Regions from separate parts of the Leuconostoc sp. S50 genome, predicted to be linked through region 2. Evidence: riboswitches for the same ligand, from Rfam matches in the RefSeq annotation. Region 2 holds a riboswitch; each other region holds the start of a gene.
The links. Region 2 has a riboswitch for lysine ahead of lysA (diaminopimelate decarboxylase). Riboswitches for the same ligand answer to the same signal wherever they lie in the genome.
Positions count from the first base shown of each region.

Region 1 (3,191 bases), on a different contig from region 2:
CACAGCGACAATACTGGCACCGATTGCGTAGTGAATAGGAATATTAAAACCAATCACTAGGATTGGTGTGACAATCATGCCACCTCCTAGGCCCAAAAGCGCCCCAAGGGTTCCGGCAAAAACACCAACCAATAGCATAATGATAATGGATAAAGTTAAAGCCAAGATTAAATTCCTACCACTTCACTGTTTTTTCAATAATTATATTCTACACAATGCTACAATTATTGTGTACGATAAGCAAACGTGTTTGTAGAATTTTAATAAATTGGGAGAGCGTTTACTTCGGCATGACGAGTGAACGGAAGTGTATTTGTGTTAATTCAACCTGATAAATTACGAAAATTATTGATTATTATTTTTGGTGTCGTTTTTATTGTCTTTTGCCTTGCAGTCAGGTTTAATGCTGTTTTGGTAGCTTTTGGAGATGATGCGGCTACGCTAGTGGTTCAAAATATGTTGCCACATTCTCTGCAAGCTTTGATAACAATAGGCCATCTATTTGCGCATTATTGGTTAGTCTTGCCATTTATCGCTTTGATGGCTGGTGTTCTTTATCTGGCGCAATACAAAATTGCAATGTGGTGGTTCATTATTTCACAAATAATGGGGATGTTAGTGTGTTTGATTGTTGCCATTGTAGTTGGTATCTCTTGGGATAGTGGGCTACAGTTACGTGACATGATGCCAAATTTATTGTTGGTATGGTGGTTGCAAGTCTTGTTCTTGGTGGTGGCGTTGATTTTACCGCGTTTACTGAAGTCAAGGCGACTGCAAATAATCATGAGTACGTTGATTGGTGCATTTTGGCTTTTCATGATGATTTCACTGATGCAAGCCAATAATATGCTATTATCAAGCGGCATTGGCGCTTTGCTATTTGGCTACTTTTGGTGGCAATTAAGCGCACAAATTTACCGCAAACGTGCTCGCCAGTGGCAACATGTTCTAAAAATTGACGGTCGGGTTTGATTGTGATATGCTTTTACTAATATATCAAAGAGGTTGCAATCAACATGAGTCGCATAACTGAGTCTGCCAAGACACTGATGTTATGTTAAAGGGGCGATTGCCGAAAATATCATCTGGCAATATGATATTTGGGCTGGTAATTAAGAGTTACTAGACTGTCGTAGTAATACGGTGCGCTTTGAAAAGTGATTACGAAAATGACTTTTTAAACCTCTTTCTGTGTGAGCAGGAAGAGGTTTTTTGTTGGGAATAGGAGAATTTTTATGTCTGAAGATAGTGGGCAAGTCAAACGAAATCTGAAAACACGTCATGTGTCGATGATTGCATTAGGCGGATCAATTGGTACAGGGTTGTTTGTCGCTTCGGGTGCTACAGTGGCACAGGCTGGTCCAATGGGCGCGATTGTTGCTTATTTAGCGATTGGCGTGATGGTTTATTTTTTGATGACCAGTTTGGGAGAAATGGCGACTTATGCACCAACCTCTGGTTCATTTTCCGATTATGCAGGTAAATATGTTGATCCCGCATTAGGATTTGCGATGGGTTGGAATTATTGGTTTAATTGGGCGATCACGCTGGCGGTTGATATTGTGGCTGTTGGATTAGTTGCCAAGTTTTGGTGGCCAAATACACCGGGTTGGATTTTTTCAGCCGTTGCTTTGGCATTCATCTTTTTGATTAATTTGTTCTCCGTTGGCGCTTTTGGTGAAGCTGAGTTTTGGTTGTCAATGATTAAAGTGATTACAATCATCGTCTTTTTGGTGGTCGGTGTGGCAACCATCTTTGGTGTTATTCATTCTGACGTCAATGTCATGAAAAACTTATCAGTTGGCAATCATGGCTTTGTTGGGGGACCACAAGCGATTTTGTCAGTCTTTGTCGTGGCAGGATTTTCTTTCCAAGGCACTGAATTAATTGGTATTACGGCTGGTGAGGCACAAGACCCTGATAAATCAGTGCCTAAGGCTATCAATCAGGTATTTTGGCGAATCTTATTGTTTTATATTTTAGCCATTTTTGTGATTTCAGCTTTGGTTTACTACCAAGATCCACGTTTGTTAAGTTCATCAACTGAAAATATTGCTGTATCACCATTTACAATTGTCTTCAAAAATGCGGGGATTGCTTTTGCTGCTAGTTTAATGAATGCTGTTATTTTGACATCGATTGTGTCATCGGCTAATTCGGGATCTTATGCATCCTCACGTATGTTGTTTGCTATGGCGCGTAAGGGTGAAGCCCCTAAGATTTTCGGCAAAGTGTCAAAACGTGGCGTGCCCGTGGCAGCGCTGGTATTGACGACGGCAATCGGTCTATTAGCGTTTATTTCTAATACTAAAGGTGGCTCGGTTGCCTATACTTGGCTCGTTAATGCCTCTGGATTGACTGGCTTTATTGCTTGGGTTGGAATTGCAATTTCGCATTATCGCTTCCGCCGCGCGTATGTCGCGCAAGGTAAAAGCCTGTCAGATTTGAAGTATCGGGCAAAGTGGTTCCCATTTGGACCACTGTTTGCTCTGGTTATCTCAATTGGGGTCATTATTGGTCAAGATCCAGAAAGCTTTACTAATTTGAATTGGGAAAAGATTGCAGTTACATACTTGTCGGTACCATTATTTGCCATTCTATATATTTGGTACAAAATTTCTCACAAAACAAAAGTGATTAAGTTAAAAGACGTCGACCTGTCACAACCAAAAAAATAAATATTTTTTGCAAACGTTAGCTGGTGTGGTACCATTTAACGTTTTTTTGTGCTCAAAATTCATTAAAAAGACATAGTTAAGTCTGAAAATATACTTTCTTTTTGTAAGTATGTATAATATATGAATAATATGTAAAATATGTGTTTATATATAGGCATAAAATATCATTAATGGTATTAGTAGTGATATATTTAGAGTAGAAAATTGACTAAACGAAAAGGAAGTTGATTATGAGCGCAAAATATGATAGTCGCAGCAGTCGACAAACTAATGAAGTAAAACGTTATAAAATGTATAAGTCTGGTCGGCAATGGATTACAGCTGGATTGTCAACGTTGATGGTTTTGACGGGGATGGCTCTCATTGATGACACTGATAAAGTTAGTGCGGACACAACGACTGGTAGTACCGCAATGGCGGCTTCAGCAGCAGCTAATCCAGCAAGTGCCGCTGACAACACACTTTCTAATACAACCAGTGAAGCAGTGTCTTCAGCCAATGCACAAGTATCAG
Region 1 covers NZ_JACVUE010000003.1:4,890-8,080, reverse strand. The annotation lists gene IAE53_RS03890 (sulfite exporter TauE/SafE family protein) at 1-138, opposite strand, end outside; gene IAE53_RS03885 (phospholipid phosphatase) at 298-972, shown strand; lysine riboswitch at 992-1,159, shown strand; gene IAE53_RS03880 (amino acid permease) at 1,236-2,678, shown strand; partial or broken gene IAE53_RS03875 (KxYKxGKxW signal peptide domain-containing protein) at 2,909-3,191, shown strand, end outside.
Region 1: another riboswitch for lysine. It lies ahead of IAE53_RS03880 (amino acid permease); the one in region 2 lies ahead of lysA (diaminopimelate decarboxylase).

Region 2 (3,191 bases):
TCATACCAAAATTACTGATGATATGATAGACGAAGCTGAAAAAATGTCTTTACAAACATTTGGAACATCAGCTTACTTTAATCGTGCTGTCTGGGAAAAAGTTCGTGACTTAGGCTACTTTCCTGTTACTATCAAGGCATTACCTGAAGGCATGACTGTGCCAACGGGAAATGCGTTATTTACAATTGAAACGACAGCACCGTGGTTCGCCACAACGTTGAATGCTTTGGAAGTCATTTTAATGCATGTCTGGTATCCAACGACAATTGCCACTAACTCTATGGTGATTAAAAAACGTTTGCGGCCATTGTTTGAGCAGTCTGGTTCAGTTGATGATTTGTTTTTAGCAGTGAATGATTTTGGGCTGCGAGGCGCTACGAGTTTGGAATCTGGTAAACGCGGGGGTGCTGCGCATTTGTTACATTTTCAAGGATCTGATAATTTGGCGGCGTCGCAATACTTCGAGAACGTTTATGGTATTGCAGGTCGGGCTTTGTCTGTTTGGGCGACTGAACATTCGGTCGCAACTGCTTATGGTGATGGGCAAGGTGAATTCGATTACGTGAATGCGCAACTTGATCGTGCACCAGAAGATGCTGTTTTGTCGATCGTGATTGATTCTTATGATGCCATCAACTTTGTCAAAAATGTGATTGGCTCTGATTCAATTAAATCAAGAATTATGAAACGTTCAGGTAGAATAGTGTTGCGTCCTGATTCAGGTGATCCAGAACAGATTGATTTAGAGGTATTAAGGTGTTTGGGTGACATTTTTGGTACTGAAACAAACGATAAAGGCTATCGCGTGATTCAACATAATGTTGGTATCATCCAAGGTGACGGTATGAAAGCTGATACCATCGTATCACTTTATGAAAAGCTGATGGCAGAAGGGTGGTCAGCTGATAATTTGGTCGTTGGTTCTGGTGGTGGCTTGCTACAAGAAGGATTCACACGTGATACCGAACGGTTTGCTATTAAAGCCGCGTATGCCGAGAAATCTAACGGTGATCATCTCAACATTCAAAAAATGCCTAAAACTGATGTCTCAAAGGCATCAAAATCAGGACGTTTGAAAGTCATTCAGCGTGACCATAAAATCATCACTGTTTCGCAAAACGAACCTGGTGAAGATCTATTAGAGGTAGTCTACCATAATGGGATTGTATCACCAATTAATGGTGCGGACATATTGGCTCGCGCCAACAATCATGATTGAAAGGACTAATAACAAGTGGGATTAAACTATCATTTTAGTAAACAACCAAGTGATGACGATATGTCAGTCAAAGTCACCCGACTAGATGAAAAAGCCGCAGCACAAGCATGGCGTCAACGTGATAAACGTGATCATCAACCGATTAGTGAACCGGATACGGGTATGGTTGGTCGTGGCATTAAAGCATTAGGCACTGAATCAGCTATCGGAAAAGATGAAAGAAAAGCGCAAATGCAAGTTTTGTTTAATCAGGGGATGACTAGTTACATTGATTTAGCTTTTGAAATGAACTTAGCAGAATCAACAATAAGACGCTATGGTAAAGAGCTTGGGCTAACATTTATTGATCAAGAATTTTAATCATTATCTTGTTCACAAAATAAGGTTATAAGTTAAGATTAAAGACAAGTAAATAATTACCTTGACATTTTCTAATTTTCAAGGGATAATAGTCTAAATACTTATATATTTCACATAGAGGTTGCGATTGACATTGCGCCTGCCGGAGCTCTTGTAGGGGTTGATGGTAGGTTAGGGGACGTCGCCGAAATACGTTTTATCTACAAATGAAACGTGTTGGGCTAAGGGTTAAGAACCGTTAGACTGTCGCATACGTGCGGTGAGCTATGGCAACTGTCAAAATTGGTAAATTAAAAAGCCGTTAGACTGTAACCGTGAGGCTCAGACTAATGGCTTTTTATTGTGAATAAGGGGAAAGCATGAGTTATCCAACGAATACGAATCAGCATTTAACAATTGAAGACGTCGATACCATTGAATTAGCGCAAAAGTATGGCACACCGCTGTATGTTTATGATGTAAGTCATATCAGACAGACAATCCGTGCTTTTAAACAAGTATTTGAACAAGAAAAGATTCCATTTGTAATTAGTTATGCTGGAAAAGCATTTGCCACAAAAGCAATCTATCAAGTTGTCGCTCAGGAAGGCATTCATGCAGATGTGGTGTCTGGTGGTGAATTATATACAGCGCTAGCTGCTGGCTTCCCAGCAGCGCATTTAAGTTTTAATGGTAATAATAAAAGTTATGACGAATTGACATTTGCTGTTAAAGAAGGTGTCGGAACTATCATTGTCGATAATTTTTTAGAACTAAAATTACTTTCTGAAATTGCTGAAAAAAATGCCATTAAACAGGACATTCTGTTACGAATTTCGCCTGGCATTTCAGCACATACACACGAGTTTATCAGTACGGGTCAGCAAGATAGTAAATTTGGTTTTGATTTAATATCTGGGCAGGCGAAAGAAGCTTTTGATATTGCCATCAATGATGATCATTTAAACTTACGTGGTTTGCACGCACATATTGGGTCACAAATTTTTGATGTCACTGGTTTTGAACAAAACGCCGCGCTTCTTGCTGATACGGCTAATGCTTGGGGGTGGCAACCTGAAGTCATTAACGCCGGTGGTGGTTTTGGTATTAAATATACTGATGAGGATAAGCCGTTACCTGAAAGTGAATTTGCACAGGCTATTATCCGTGTATTGAAAGCAAAAGCTGCTGAATATGATTGGAAAATGCCAGAAATATGGATTGAACCTGGACGTTCAATTGTTGGACCAGCTGGAAAAACATTGTATACAATTGGCTCAAGAAAAGACATTCCTGATATTCGTCATTATTTGGCCGTTGATGGTGGTATGGGTGATAATATTCGACCGGCGTTATATCAAGCTAATTACACAGCCGTATTAGCCAATCAACCGAATGCTCAAACTGAAGAAGTCGTTCGGGTTGCTGGTAAATATTGCGAATCTGGTGATGTATTAGTCTGGCAACAAGCCTTACCGGCCACAAAACCAGGGGATATCTTAGCGGTAAATGCAACGGGTGCTTATGGTTATGCCATGGCCTCGAATTATAACCGCAATCCCAGACCAGCAGTAGTATTTGTCGAAAACGGCCAACACCAATTGGTTGTAGAACGAGAAACATTTGAACATTT
Region 2 covers NZ_JACVUE010000001.1:337,729-340,919, forward strand. The annotation lists gene IAE53_RS01575 (nicotinate phosphoribosyltransferase) at 1-1,219, shown strand, start outside; gene IAE53_RS01580 (hypothetical protein) at 1,235-1,579, shown strand; lysine riboswitch at 1,687-1,854, shown strand; gene lysA (diaminopimelate decarboxylase) at 1,939-3,191, shown strand, end outside.

Region 3 (3,191 bases), on a different contig from region 2:
TCTCCCTATCATAAATAGCAAATGATAACAAAAAAAGCCACCTAATAGGTAGCTTTTTTGTAATATTTAAATCGTTGCGTTCTCGGTTACTGTGGCCTGCATTGTTGGCAGACTAAATTCAAAATCATCAGGTACAAGCATACCAACATCTTTCACGATAGTATCACCAGACAGGTAGCCACCTACGCGTTTTGTTAGGCCGACTTTTTTAAAACCAAAGGTAACTGTTGTATGGGCTTTTAATGCTGCTCCTCTGACCTCGCCGGTAGTTGCATCGACCCCTGTGGGAACGTCGACAGCAATAACCGGTTTTTCAATATGATTGGCTGCCTTAATCATTTTTTGCAGACCTTCTGGTAAATCATTATTAAGGCCGACACCAAAAATAGCATCAATAATCAACGTTGCTTCGTTGAAGTCACTTTTTTCAGAGCGAACAACACCGTAGGCCTCAATAATAGACAGCTGTCGTTTGACACTATCTTTGGCCCGATTAACGTTGCCCACAAATTGTAGCGAAACGTTAATGCCCTGTGCATAGAGTAATCGCGCAATGGCAACGCCGTCAGCGCCATTATTGCCTAACCCAGCCAATACCAGAACATGATTGAGATCAAAGTGGCCAGCACCAATGACATCAACTACAGCAATGGCAGCACGTTCAATTAAAACATCTTGTGGCATGCCAATGACATCAATCGTGTATTGATCAATTTGTTGCATTTCGTTTGCAGTTACAAGTTGTGTCATAATTTCCATCATTTCTTCATAGTTGTTAAATCTATTATACGAGGAATTGAGTTGCTAATCAAACTAGTAACGCTTTTATCCTGTCCCAAATACTGGTAGGGGTTGTTGCTTTTTTATTTTGCTGTTTGTTTGCAGCCTTGCTTAATTTATTGACTAATGTCACTCCGGTTTGGTAATCACTATTGCCTGTTGTATAAATTGTTAAAATGTATTTGTCATCAATAATACCGCTAGAGTTGACAATCCAAGTGCCGTTATCGGCGTTGTAATCTGTCATCCAACCATTTTTTAAAGCGACATCTTTAGCGCCGGTACTAACACCCCAGTCTTGTGTATCTGAAATATTACTCATCAAGGATAAAATATAAGATTTTGAGGTTGTATTTAATAATGAATTTTTGTTATATAGTTGATCAAGTATTTTATTTTGTTGGCTAGCAGTGGCCATTGTTTCACCGAAATAAGTGGCCTGTGTGATTTTAACATCAATGCTGTGCCAAAAATTATTTAGACCATCATCACCACCAATTTCTGTCCATAATGCCGTAGCAGCATCATTGTCAGAATTAGTAATCATTTGTGTTGCATTTTCTTTTTCATCAGCAGTTAAGGTTTCGCCAGCATTTTGTTTTTGGATCATAAGTGCTTCCAAAATGGAAACCTTAATGGTTGACGCCATCATGATTTTTTTTGTTTTACTATTGCGATAGGTATAAGTTTTACCGGTGGATAAATCACGAATACTGGCAATAACAGTTGCGTCACTGTCAGTTTTCTTGATGACTTTTTTCCAACTAATGGTTGGATTTTGAATGGTACTTGCGCTTGCTGTCGTTACTATGAAAGAACTGGCTAGAAAGATAATCAGTATTTTACGCATAAAATGATCCTTAATATCGCACTAAACTAAGTATATCATAATTCAAAAATATTAAACGGAACTTAAATTGGTCATTTGACAAATAAGAAAAATTAGAATACAATAATAACAATTTAAAAATCATAGAGGTTGCTATTGACATCAGTAGCTTGTGGAGTATTTACAGATACGAGGAAGCAAGTCAAAGGGGAAATAGCCGAAGCACTAGTACTGTAAGGTTAGTTAGCTGGGTCGTTAGTCAATAACTGGCGAACTGTCGCGCAAGCGGGGTGCTATGTGGTTGATTGCAATATAATTGGAATCCATGGCTACTAGTTTGTGTGCTGTGGATTTTTTCTATATAGAAAGGCGAGTGTGCGACATTGATTTAATGGACGCACTTAAAGGAACTAATGGTAGAAGCAATTACAAGACCAACTGAAATGACAATTTCTTTGGCGGCAGTTAAAAATAACATTGAAGTGGTTAAAGCTACTTCTGGTGCTGATAAAGTTTTTCTAGCTGTAAAATCAAATGGTTATGGTCACGGTTTGCATACAATGGCTGAAGCTGCAGTGGCCGGTGGTGTGTACGGCCTTGCTGTTGCTATCATTGATGAAGCGCTAGCGCTACGACACCAACGTTTGACAGTTCCTATTTTGATTCTAGGCATTTCACCAGCAGAGTACGCCGAATTAATGGCTGTGCAACATATTATGGCGACAGTTGTCTCGATAGATTGGCTGAAAACAGCAGCACAACACTTGAGTGGTGAACAGCGTTTGCCAGTAACTTTGGGACTAGATACGGGAATGGGGCGCATTGGTTTTCGAGAACGTTCTGAGGTGGCCGAAGCAATTGCTTTTGTACAGGCACATGCAGATAAATTCGAATATGTCGGTTTGTGCACCCATTTTGCTGAATCCGATTCATCTGACACTCGCTATTTTGAGAAGCAGCTCAAACGTTGGCATGCTTTGACTGACGGTTTACCAAAACCTGAGTATTATCATGTAGCGAATTCTGGTGCAGCATTATATCATCCAAATGAAGTACCACATGAAGTTGTTCGAGTTGGCACTGTGATTTATGGTATTGAACCATCTCGTGGTGAGTTAGCTGATGGACATGATTTGATGCCCGTATTATCATTACGTAGTCAGATGAATTTTGTTAAAAAATTACCAGCTGGAGAAGGCATTAGTTACTCTCATATTTATACTACTTCCGAAGACGAGTGGATTGGGACAGTTCCTATTGGTTATGGAGATGGTTGGTTGCGTTCATTAACTGGTTTTAATGTGATTGTTGACGGACAATATGTACCAATTGTAGGACAAATCGCCATGGATCAATTGATGATTCGGTTGCCACATGAATATCCACTTGGCACAACAGTAACATTTATCGGCGTGGACGGTGATTTAGAAAACACGGTAGAAGATGTCGCGCAATATGCCAAATTAGCACCATGGGAAATTACCACAGGTTTCCATGAACGGATACATCGTATTTTAGTAGATTAGGAGAAAATCATGACAAAATCATATAATGTCGCTATTTTAGGTGCCACGGGTGCTGT
Region 3 covers NZ_JACVUE010000003.1:95,242-98,432, reverse strand. The annotation lists gene rlmH (23S rRNA (pseudouridine(1915)-N(3))-methyltransferase RlmH) at 1-18, shown strand, start outside; gene IAE53_RS04350 (NAD(P)H-hydrate epimerase) at 67-750, opposite strand; gene IAE53_RS04345 (serine hydrolase) at 809-1,630, opposite strand; lysine riboswitch at 1,746-1,913, shown strand; gene alr (alanine racemase) at 2,023-3,135, shown strand; gene IAE53_RS04335 (aspartate-semialdehyde dehydrogenase) at 3,145-3,191, shown strand, end outside.
Region 3: another riboswitch for lysine. It lies ahead of alr (alanine racemase); the one in region 2 lies ahead of lysA (diaminopimelate decarboxylase).